3 regions of the Pseudonocardia wallangbongensis genome follow, and region 3 is predicted to be linked to each of the others. Evidence: riboswitches for the same ligand, from Rfam matches in the RefSeq annotation. Region 3 holds a riboswitch; each other region holds the start of a gene.

Region 1 (3,459 bases), on a different contig from region 3:
GGGCTCGACCCACTTCAGCGCCGCGAGGATCAGAATGCGGACCTCGGTGGTGTCGGGCACCTGCGGGGAGTGCACGTCGTACATGCCGGGCCCGAGGGCGCGCGGCACGCCGGGCCCCAGCTCGGCGAGCACCTCCATCTTCGACCGGGCCGCCTCCACCGTGGTGACGTCGGCGTCCAACGCGTCGATCGCCGCGATGACGTCGCCGAACTCCGAGTAGCACAGGTGCGTGTGGATCTGCGTCGAGTCGGCGACCCCGCCGATGGCCAGGCGGAACGCGTCCACCGCCCAGCCCTGGTAGGCGGGCCGGTCGGCGACACGCAGGGGCAGCAGCTCCCGCAGCGCGGGTTCGTCGACCTGCACGATCCGCAGGCCGGCAGCCTCCAGTTCACGCACCTCGTCGCGCAGGGCCAGCCCGACCTGGCGCGCAGTCTCGCCGAGCGGCTGGTCGATGCGCACGAACGACCACGCCAGGATCGTCACCGGCCCGGTCAGCATGCCCTTCACCGGCCGGTCCGTGAGCGACTGCGCGTACGTCGACCAGCCGACGGTGATCGGCCCGGGCCGGGACACGTCGCCGTGCAGGATCGGCGGGCGCACGCAGCGGCTGCCGTAGGACTGCACCCAGCCCAGCTCCGTGGTGGCGAACCCGTCGAGGTGCTCGGCGAAGTACTGCACCATGTCGTTGCGCTCGGGCTCGCCGTGCACGATGACGTCGAGCCCGATCTCCTCCTGCAGGTGCACCACGCGCTCGATCTCCGCGCGCATCCGCCTGGTGTACTCGGCGTCGTCGAGCTTCCCCGCACGATGCGCCGCGCGGTCGGCCCGGATCGACGCCGTCTGCGGGAACGAGCCGATCGTCGTGGTGGGCAGCTGGGGCAGCCGCAGGTGCCGCTGCTGGGCCGCCCGGCGCTCCCCCGCGGTTCCGCGACGGTAGTGGTCGGGGCCGAGCGCGTCGAGCCGGGCGCGGACGCGGTCATCGCGAGCGGCCGGACCGGTGGCGGTTCCTGCGGCGAGCTCGCCGGCGACGGCATCGCGCCCGTCGTGCAGAGCGCGCGAGAGCAGGACCACCTCGGCCACCTTCTGCCGGGCGAACGCGAGGCGCCCGCGCAGCTCCGGGGCGAGCCCGGGCTCCGCGTCGAGGTCGTAGGGCACGTGCAGCAGCGAGCACGAGGTCGAGATCTCCACCAGCCCGGCGGACCCCAGCAGCGTCGCGGCGCGGCCGAGCGCGGAGTCGAGGTCGGTGCGCCACACGTTGCGCCCGTCGACGACCCCCGCGAGCACCGCCTTGTCGCGCAGCCCCGGCAGGGCCGCTCCGGCATCCGCCGTCCCGCTGACGAGGTCGAGCGCGATCGCCTCCACCGGGCTGTCGGCGAGCACCGGCAACGCCGGTCCGAGATGCCCGAAGTACCCGGCGACGAGCAGCGCGGGCCGTTCTGCCAGACCACCCAACCGCGTGTACGCCCGGCGCAGCGCGTCCAGCTCGGCCGGGGTGCGGTCGGCGACGAACGCGGGCTCGTCCAGCTGCACCCACCCCGCACCCGCCGTGGCCAGGTCGCCCAGCAGCTCGGCGTAGACGTCGAGCAGCGGCTCCAGCAGATCGAGCGGCGCGAACCCGGCGGGCGCCCCAGGCGCCGGCTTGGCGAGCAGCAGGAACGTGACCGGGCCGACCAGCACCGGGCGGGTCCGCACACCGTGGGCGAGAGCCTCGGTGAACTCGTCGAACGGCTTGCGGTCGGTGAGCGCGAACCGCGCGTCGGGCCCCAGCTCGGGTACCAGATAGTGGTAGTTCGTGTCGAAGAACTTCGTCAGCTCCAGCGCGGGCACGCCGTCCCGGCCGCGGGCCATCGCGAACATCTCGTCCAGCGGGTCGAGCCCGAGCGCGGTGAACCGTTCCGGCACCGCGCCGACGACCCGGGCCGCGTCGAGCACCTGGTCGTAGAACGAGAACGTGTTCGACGGCACCGAGCCCAGGCCCGCGTCCGCGAGCTCGGTCCAGGTGTCGCGCCGCAGGCAGGCGGCGACGTCATGGAGCGCGGCGGCGTCCGTCGCACCGGACCAGTAGCGCTCGACGGCACGCTTGAGCTCCCGGCGCGGGCCGATGCGCGGGTAGCCGAGGACGGTGGGTCCCAGGGTGGGGATCTGTGACGTGGGGATCTCTGGCACTGCTCTCTCCTCGCGAGCGGTTCCGAGGACCCGCGACCGGAGGGCAGGCGACAGAGACCGGGGCACGCCCGGTTCCGCCGGTCCCACCCACGAGGCCGCGGATCCGCGCACGCCAACGGCGTGCGCGCCGGCGGCAGGTCTTCGGACTCGCGGGCGCGCACTGCCACATCCCTGTGGCCGGTGCACCTACTGGCCATCGCTTCCCGGGCCGTGTGACCCAGTGCTTCTGATGACGGTCGTTCCCACTCACCGCTGCGGGGCAGTCCCGGATTCCCACCGGGTTCCCTCTTGCCTCGTCCCGGGCCACGATCGGCACCCGGGACGAACCGCCGACGATCGGCACCCTACCCCGCGGGTGGACCTGGTCCGCGTCAGACAGCGCTGTCGAGTCCGCGCTCCTTGAGCCGCTCACGCGTGTTGGGGTTCACCGACGGCCGGAACGGGACCTCGACCACCTCCGCGCCGACCGGGCTGCCGGGCACGTGCGCGTACTGGACGGGCAGGTCGACGGCCAGCGGGGTGCCCACCGCCGAGAGTTCGACCGGCACGTACCCGAGCGCGATGTTCGTGCCGAGCTCGGGTGACCACCACGGCGAGGTCAGGTACCCGACCGGATCGCCGCCGGCCCGCCGCCGGACGAGCCAGAAGTCGGGCGCGTAGTCGTCGATGGGGCGGCCGCCGACCCGCAAGCCGACCAGCACCATCCGGAACGGTGGGGTGCCCGCCTCGACCTGCGCTCGGGCGCGCTCGAGTGCCGCCTTGCCGATGTAGTCGGCCTCCTTCGCCCGCGGCACCTGGTAGCCGAGGTTCACCTGGAACGGCAGCGTCTCGGCGTCCATGTCCTGACCCCAGGACAGGATCCCGGCAGCCACCCGCCGGTGGTGGGCCGGGGCGATGACCTGGAGGTTGTGCCGGCGCCCGGCGTCCAGCACGGCGTTCCACATCTCCTCGGCGTGGAGGCTGGCGTCACGGAGGTAGATCTCGTAGCCCTTCTCGCCGGTGAAGCCGGTCTGCGAGATGACCACCGGTAGCCCGGCGACGGTGGCCTCCATCAGCCCGTACGACGGCAGGTCCGCGAGGTCGGGGCCGACGAGGTCGACCATCAGGTCGACCGACCGCGGGCCCTGGATCTGGACCGGCGCGACGTCGATCTCGGCGATCCGCACGTCGAACGGCTGCCCGATCTTGACGCCCTGCAGCCAGAGCAGCAGGTCCGAGTCGGAGATGCTGAACCAGAACTCGTCCTCCGCGATCCGCAACAGCACCGGGTCGTTCAGGATCCCGCCGTACTCG
Region 2 (3,459 bases), on a different contig from region 3:
CGTCCTCCGGGCGGACGTAGCCGCGGGGGTGGTAGACGCGGTTGTACACCTCGGCCCGCCAGCACCCGGCGGCCGCCGAGAGGTGCCAGTACGGGGACTTGCGGATCCGCGTGGAGATCAACATCTCGACGGGGGTGGACCCGCTCTGCCGGAGGTTGATCGGGACGAGGCGGTCGGACTGGTCGACCGAAGGCTGGTTGTGGTGGGACGGGGCGGTAACGGCACCGTTCGTCATCTTCGTCTCCAAGATCTGCCGGATCAGATGATCAACGACCGCGGGCACCGGAAGAGCGAGCACGGAAAGATTCCGTACCGGATTCCTTTATCTCGCAGCGTGCGAGAACGGTACGACTCATTTCTAGATCGGTCAATGAGTTCCACGATGTGCAACTCGACAATTCGGCAGAATTGGAAGAGCACGCGCGACACGCCACGACATGTGGGGGTTCAACGTCGTCCGTGCCACAACATGTAGGGTCAGCGCCGCTGATGGTTCCGCTCCGCCAGCCAGGCGGAGGGAGGCGAGAGGGAACCCGGTGGAAATCCGGGACTGCCCCGCAGCGGTGAGCGGGAACGACCGCCGTCAGAAGCACTGGGTGTCACACCACCTGGGAAGCGACGGCCAGTAGGAGCGCCGGCCACGAGGTTGTGGCGGTGCACGCCCACGAGTCCGAAGACCTGCCATCGGCGAAGCCCGGTCCCCCGAGCTCGCGAGGAGAGAGCTGTGACCCCACCTGCCATCACCCCACCTGCCGTCATCACCGCCCCACCCACCCGCGTCGAGCGGCTCGTCGACGAGGCCGTGGCCGGCATCGCCGACGTCGACGCCGCCACGGTGCTGGCGGAGACCCGCCGCACGATCTACGACGGCATCACCGCGGACGAGCTCGCCCTCGCCCCGGTCATGGCCGCACGCTCCCTCGTCGAGTCGGAGCCGAACTACTCCGCCGTCGCGGCACGGTTGCTCCTCGACGGCCTGCGGACCGAAGCCCTGAGCCACCTGGCCGGGGCCCACCGGCAGGCGAGCCAGGACGAGATGGCCGCGATCTACCCCCGGTACGTCCGCGACTACCTGCGGCGGGCCGTTGCGCTGGAGCTGGCCGACCCGGCCCTGCTGACGTTCGACCTGGAACGGCTGACGGTGGCGCTGCGCCCGGAGCGCGACCTCGACTTCACGTTCCTCGGCCTGCAGACCCTCTACGACCGCTACTTCCTGCACGAGCAGGGCGTGCGCTTCGAGCTGCCCCAGGCGTTCTTCCTGCGGGTGGCCATGGGGTTGGCCCTGCGCGAGGACGACCGCGAGGGCCGCGCGATCGAGTTCTACGAGCTGCTGTCCTCTCATCGGTTCATGGCCTCCACGCCCACGCTGTTCAACTCCGGCACCACCCGGCCGCAGCTGTCGTCGTGCTTCCTCACCACCGTCGCCGACGACCTGGACTCGATCTTCCAGGGCTACCGGAACAACGCCCTGCTCGCGAAGTACTCCGGCGGGCTGGGCAACGACTGGACCCCGGTGCGCGGCCTCGGCGCCCACATCAAGGGCACCAACGGGCGCTCCCAGGGCGTCGTGCCGTTCCTCAAGATCGCCGGCGACACCGCGGTGGCCGTGAACCAGGGCGGCAAGCGCAAGGGCGCCGCCTGCGCGTACCTGGAGACCTGGCACGTCGACGTCGAGGAGTTCCTCGACCTGCGCAAGAACACCGGCGACGACCGCCGCCGCACCCACGACATGAACACCGCGAACTGGGTGCCCGACGAGTTCCTCCGCCGCGTCGAGGCGGGCGCGCAGTGGACCCTGTTCTCCCCAGACGAGACCCCCGACCTGCACGACCTCCACAGCACCGCGTTCGCCACCCGCTACCGCGAGTACGAGGCCGCGGCCGACCGCGGTGAGATCCGGGTGTTCCGGCGCGTCTCCGCGGTCGCGCTGTGGCGACGCATGCTGACGATGCTGTTCGAGACCGGCCACCCGTGGATCACGTTCAAGGACCCGTGCAACCTGCGCTCCCCGCAGCAGCACGTGGGCGTCGTGCACTCGTCGAACCTGTGCACGGAGATCACGCTCAACACGAAAGCCGGTGAGGACGGTGAGGTCGCCGTGTGCAACCTCGGCTCGGTCAACCTCGCCGCGCACACCGGCCCCGACGGGCTCGACACCGCGAAGCTGGAACGGACCGTGCGGACCGCCGTGCGGATGCTCGACAACGTGATCGACGTCAACTTCTACACGATCCCGCAGGCCGGCCGGTCCAACCTGCGCCACCGCCCGATCGGCCTCGGTCTCATGGGCTTCCAGGACGCGCTGTTCGCCCAGGGCATCCCGTTCGCGAGCGACGCCGCCGTCGAGTTCGCCGACCGCAGCATGGAGAACCTCAGCTACCACGCCATCGCCGCCTCGTCCGACCTCGCCGCCGAGCGCGGCCGGTACGGGAGCTACGACGGCTCGCTGTGGAGCCGCGGCATCCTGCCGATCGACTCGCTCGCGCTGCTGGCCGCCGCCCGCGACGGCGACGGCCTCGACGTCGACGCCTCGGTCACGCTCGACTGGGACGCCCTGCGGGACCGGGTGCGCGCGCAGGGGATGCGCAACTCCAACGTCATGGCCGTCGCGCCGACCGCGACGATCTCCAACATCTGCGGGGTCGGGCAGTCGATCGAGCCGCAGTTCCGGAACCTGTTCGTGAAGTCGAACATGTCCGGCGAGTTCACCGTGATCAACCAGTACCTGGTGGCCGACCTCAAGGCGCGCGGGCTGTGGGACCCGGCGATGGTGGCCGACCTGAAGCTCTTCGACGGCAGCCTCGGCCCGATCGACCGGGTGCCCGCCGACCTGAAGGCGCGCTACGCCACCGCCTTCGAGATCGAGCCGCACTGGCTGGTCGAGGCCGCGTCCCGGCGGCAGAAGTGGATCGACCAGGCCCAGTCGCTCAACCTCTACGTCGCCGCCCCGAGCGGCCGGGCACTCGACGAGCTCTACCGCCTGGCCTGGCACAAGGGCCTCAAGACCACCTACTACCTGCGGGCGCAGTCGGCCACGCACGTGGAGAAGTCCACCCTGCGCGGCACGGACGGCAAGCTCAACGCGGTCTCCGCCGCCCCGATCGAGACTGCGGCGTGCAGCGTCGACGACGCGGACTGCGAGGCCTGCCAGTGACCACCGGGTTGGAGACGATCGACCGCGGCGCCGCCCCGGTCGACGCCGACGCGAAGCGGATGATCAACGCCCGGGCGGACGTCAACCAGCTCCTCCCGCTCAAGTACCGCTGGGCGTGGGACCGCTACCTCGCGGCGTGCAGCAACCACTGGATGCCCACCGAGGTCGGGATGCAGGCCGACATCGCGCTCTGGCGCTCCCGCGACGGCCTCACCGCCGACGAGCGGCTGATGGTGCAGCGCAACCTCGGGTTCTTCGCCACGGCCGAGTCGCTGGTGGCCAACAACATCGTGCTGGCCGTCTAC
Region 3 (3,459 bases):
GCGTCGGCGACGCGACCTTCGCGGCGGCCCAGGAGACGTTCGGGCGGGCCGGGGTGTTCGAGCTCGTGACGACGATCGGCTACTACCAGACGATCGCGCACATCAACAACGCATACGCGCTGCGCCCGGCGGAGCGCCCGTGAGCGCCGAGCTGGCGGGCCGCGCGATCGTCGTGACCGGCAGCGGGCGGGGCCTGGGCCGGGCCTACGCGCTCGACGCCGCCGACGCCGGAGCCGCGGTCGTGGTCAACGACGTCGACGAGGACGCGGCGCGGGAGGTCGTCGCCGCGATCCGCGCGCGGGGCGGGCGGGCCGCGGCGAGCGTGCACTCGGTCACGGACCCGGGTGCCGCGGACGAGGTCGTCTTCACCTGCGTCCGCGAGTTCGGCCGCCTCGACGGGCTGGTCAACAACGCCGGGGTCCTCACCGAGGCACCCGCGTGGGAGACCACCGCGGAGCAGAGCACGGCCATGGTCGAGGTCAACGTCCTCGGGTCGATCCACTGCGGCCACGCGGCGATCCGCCGGATGCGCGCGCAGGGCGGCGGGTCGATCGTCAACGTCACCTCGGGCACCCACCTCGGGCAGCCGGGGCTCGCGGTCTACGGCGCGACCAAGGGCGCCATCGCGTCGCTGACCTACGGCTGGGCGCTCGATCTCCACGGCACCGGCGTTCGCGTCAACGCCGTCTCCCCGCTGGCCGTCACGCGGATGAAGCTGCCGCCGCACGACGGTCACGCGCACCCCGAGGACGTCGCCGCCGTCGTGCGCTACCTGCTCAGCGACCGCTCCGCGGCGCTGACCGGCCAGATCGTCCGCCGGGCCCGCAGCGAGCTCGGGCTGATCCGGCACCCCGCCATCGGGACGATGCTCACCGGGAACTGGACGATCGACCGCATCGCCGACGCGTTCGAGACCGGGCTGGCCGACGAGCTCGAACCCGTCGGCTTCGGCGGCCACCTGGTCCGGCCCGGCTCGCACGGCCGCTGACGCACCCGTGTCGCTCCTGGCCCGGCGTCCGCCCTCGATCGCGGGCACTTCGCACATCCAGCATGGACTTCGCATAGGGCCGGGCTTGTGTGAAGTCGATGCTGGGTGTGCGAAGTCGGCCGGCGTCTCGCATACTGGGACAGATCTGCCGGTGTGGTCGACCTCAGGCGAGCGCTCGAGCCCGAGCGGGCACCGCGGCCGGCGGCCGTCGCGTCGAGCGCTCCGGCCGGCGCCGTGATCAGCACCTGCTCGACGAGCGGCGGGGTGAGCCCGCCCTGCTCGGCGATCGTCTCGGCCCGGCCGGCCTCACCGATCCGGAAGTCGGCGATCGAGCCGCGGTTCGTGCCCGTCGCCGCCCCCGCGCCGACGCACAGCAGCACGAAGCCGACCCACGCCGCGATCGCCCACCACGGGTGCCGCGCGCTCCACACCGCCGCCCGCACCGTCCCCCCGCTCCCGATCACGCGTCGAGCGTTCCGCCTCCGGGGCGCCGGGTCACTGCGGTGCGCCGGTCATGACGGGGTGGGGCAAACCCCCACCGGGAAGGTCGGCATCCTCACGACGCGTTGACCGCCGGACCCGCCGTGTGTTCCAGTTCTCCGGGACGGCAGTGCAGGAAGCCGGTGTGACTCCGGCGCGGTCCCGCCACTGTCACCGGGGAGCACCCGGGAGCCAGACACTCGCTGCCGTCACGACTCCGCCGAGCAGAGGGCGCGGACCCTCGGGAGGAACGCCGATGACGCAGCCCGTGCTGCTGCTGTCCACCGCCGACACGGAGCTGCTGGCCGCCCGCGGGTCGGGCGCGCTGTACCGCACCGCCAACCCGGCCCGCGTCGAGCCGGACGGCCTGCCGCCGTTGCTCGACGGCGTCGCCGTCGTCGTGCTGCGGCTGCTCGGCGGCCGCCGGGCCTGGCCGGAGGGTGTGGACGCGCTCGCGGCGTCCGGGCTGCCGGTCGTGCTGCTGGGCGGGGAGGCGGCGCCGGACGCGGAGCTGATGGCCGCGTCGACGGTGCCGGCCGGGGTCGCGTCCGAGGCGCTCGGATACCTCGCCGCCGGTGGCACCGCCAACCTGCGCGAGCTGCACCGGTTCCTTTCCGACACCGTGCTGCTCACCGGCGAGGGGTTCGACCCGCCCGCCGCGATGCCCGAGTTCGGCGTCCACGGCGCCCGCACGCAGGACCCGGCGAAGCCGACCGTCGGCGTGGTCTTCTACCGGGCGCACGAGCTGTCGGGCAACACCGCGTTCGTCGACGTGCTGTGCGAGGCGATCGAGGCCCGCGGCGCGAACGCGCTGCCCGTGCACTGCGGCTCGCTGCGCGGGGCGCAGCCCGAGCTCATGCAGCTGCTGGGCGGGGCCGACGCGCTGGTCGCCACCGTGCTGGCGGCGGGCGGCACGGTCGCGGCCGGCGCGAGCGCCGGTGGTGAGGAGGAGTCGTGGGACGCCGGCGCGCTCGCCACCCTCGACGTGCCCGTCCTGCAGGGGCTGTGCCTGACGACGTCGCGGGCCACCTGGGCGGCGTCGGACGCCGCGCTCTCGCCGATGGACGCCGCGATGCAGGTCGCGATCCCCGAGTTCGACGGCCGCCTGATCACGGTGCCGTTCTCGTTCAAGGAGACCGAGCCGGGCGACGACATCCCCGTCTACCGCGCCGACCCCGAGCGGGCCGGCCGGCTGGCCGGTCTCGCCGTGCGGCACGCCCGGCTGCACGCCACGCCGGTGGCCTCGCGGAAGGTCGCCGTGGTGCTGTCGAGCTACCCGACCAAGCACTCCCGGGTGGGCAACGCGGTCGGGCTGGACACCCCCGCGTCCGCCGTCGTGCTGCTGCGGGCCCTGCGGGATGCCGGCTACGCGGTCGGCGACTTCCCGGAGGACTCCGACGAGCTGATCCACTCGCTGATCGCCGCAGGTGGTCACGACGTGGAGTGGCTCACCGAGGAGCAACTGGCGGCCGCGCCCGCGCGCGTCCGGCTCGCCGAGTACCGGCGCTGGTTCGACGCGCTGCCGTCCGCGCTGACCGACGGCATGCGCTCGCAGTGGGGCGAGCCGCCGGGCTCGCTGTACGTGGACGGGGACGACATCGCGCTGGCCTCGATGCAGTTCGGCAACGTCGTCCTGATGATCCAGCCGCCGCGCGGGTTCGGGGAGAACCCGGTGGCGATCTACCACGACCCGGACCTGCCCCCCTCGCACCACTACCTGGCCGCCTACCGGTGGCTCGAGGAGGAGTTCCGTGCCGACGCCGTGATCCACCTCGGCAAGCACGGAACCCTCGAATGGCTGCCCGGCAAGGGCCTCGGCCTCGCCGCCGAGGACGCCCCGGACGCCGTGCTCGGCGAGCTGCCGCTGGTCTACCCGTTCATCGTCAACGACCCCGGCGAGGGCACCCAGGCCAAGCGCCGCGGCCACGCGGTGGTCGTCGACCACCTCGTCCCGCCGATGGCCCGCGCCGACACCTACGGCGAGATCGCCA

What was found. A riboswitch is a leader RNA that binds a small molecule or an ion and turns the genes downstream of it on or off. The one in region 3 is predicted to bind cobalamin.
Region 1: linked by a shared signal. The riboswitch ahead of metE (5-methyltetrahydropteroyltriglutamate--homocysteine S-methyltransferase) and the one ahead of cobN (cobaltochelatase subunit CobN) in region 3 are both predicted to bind cobalamin.
Region 2: linked by a shared signal. The riboswitch ahead of ACU436_RS34685 (ribonucleoside-diphosphate reductase subunit alpha) and the one ahead of cobN (cobaltochelatase subunit CobN) in region 3 are both predicted to bind cobalamin.

Annotation. Positions count from the first base shown of each region.
Region 1 covers NZ_JBRERS010000013.1:156,808-160,266, reverse strand. Annotated here, with positions in the region: gene metE (5-methyltetrahydropteroyltriglutamate--homocysteine S-methyltransferase) at 1-2,166, opposite strand, end outside; cobalamin riboswitch at 2,282-2,512, opposite strand; gene ACU436_RS34690 (aminomethyltransferase family protein) at 2,538-3,459, opposite strand, start outside.
Region 2 covers NZ_JBRERS010000013.1:153,174-156,632, reverse strand. Annotated here, with positions in the region: gene ACU436_RS34690 (aminomethyltransferase family protein) at 1-235, opposite strand, end outside; cobalamin riboswitch at 474-700, shown strand; gene ACU436_RS34685 (ribonucleoside-diphosphate reductase subunit alpha) at 725-3,154, shown strand; gene ACU436_RS34680 (ribonucleotide-diphosphate reductase subunit beta) at 3,145-3,459, shown strand, end outside.
Region 3 covers NZ_JBRERS010000008.1:77,652-81,110, reverse strand. Annotated here, with positions in the region: gene ACU436_RS26805 (carboxymuconolactone decarboxylase family protein) at 1-143, shown strand, start outside; gene ACU436_RS26800 (SDR family NAD(P)-dependent oxidoreductase) at 140-988, shown strand; gene ACU436_RS26795 (hypothetical protein) at 1,142-1,558, shown strand; cobalamin riboswitch at 1,554-1,690, shown strand; gene cobN (cobaltochelatase subunit CobN) at 1,725-3,459, shown strand, end outside.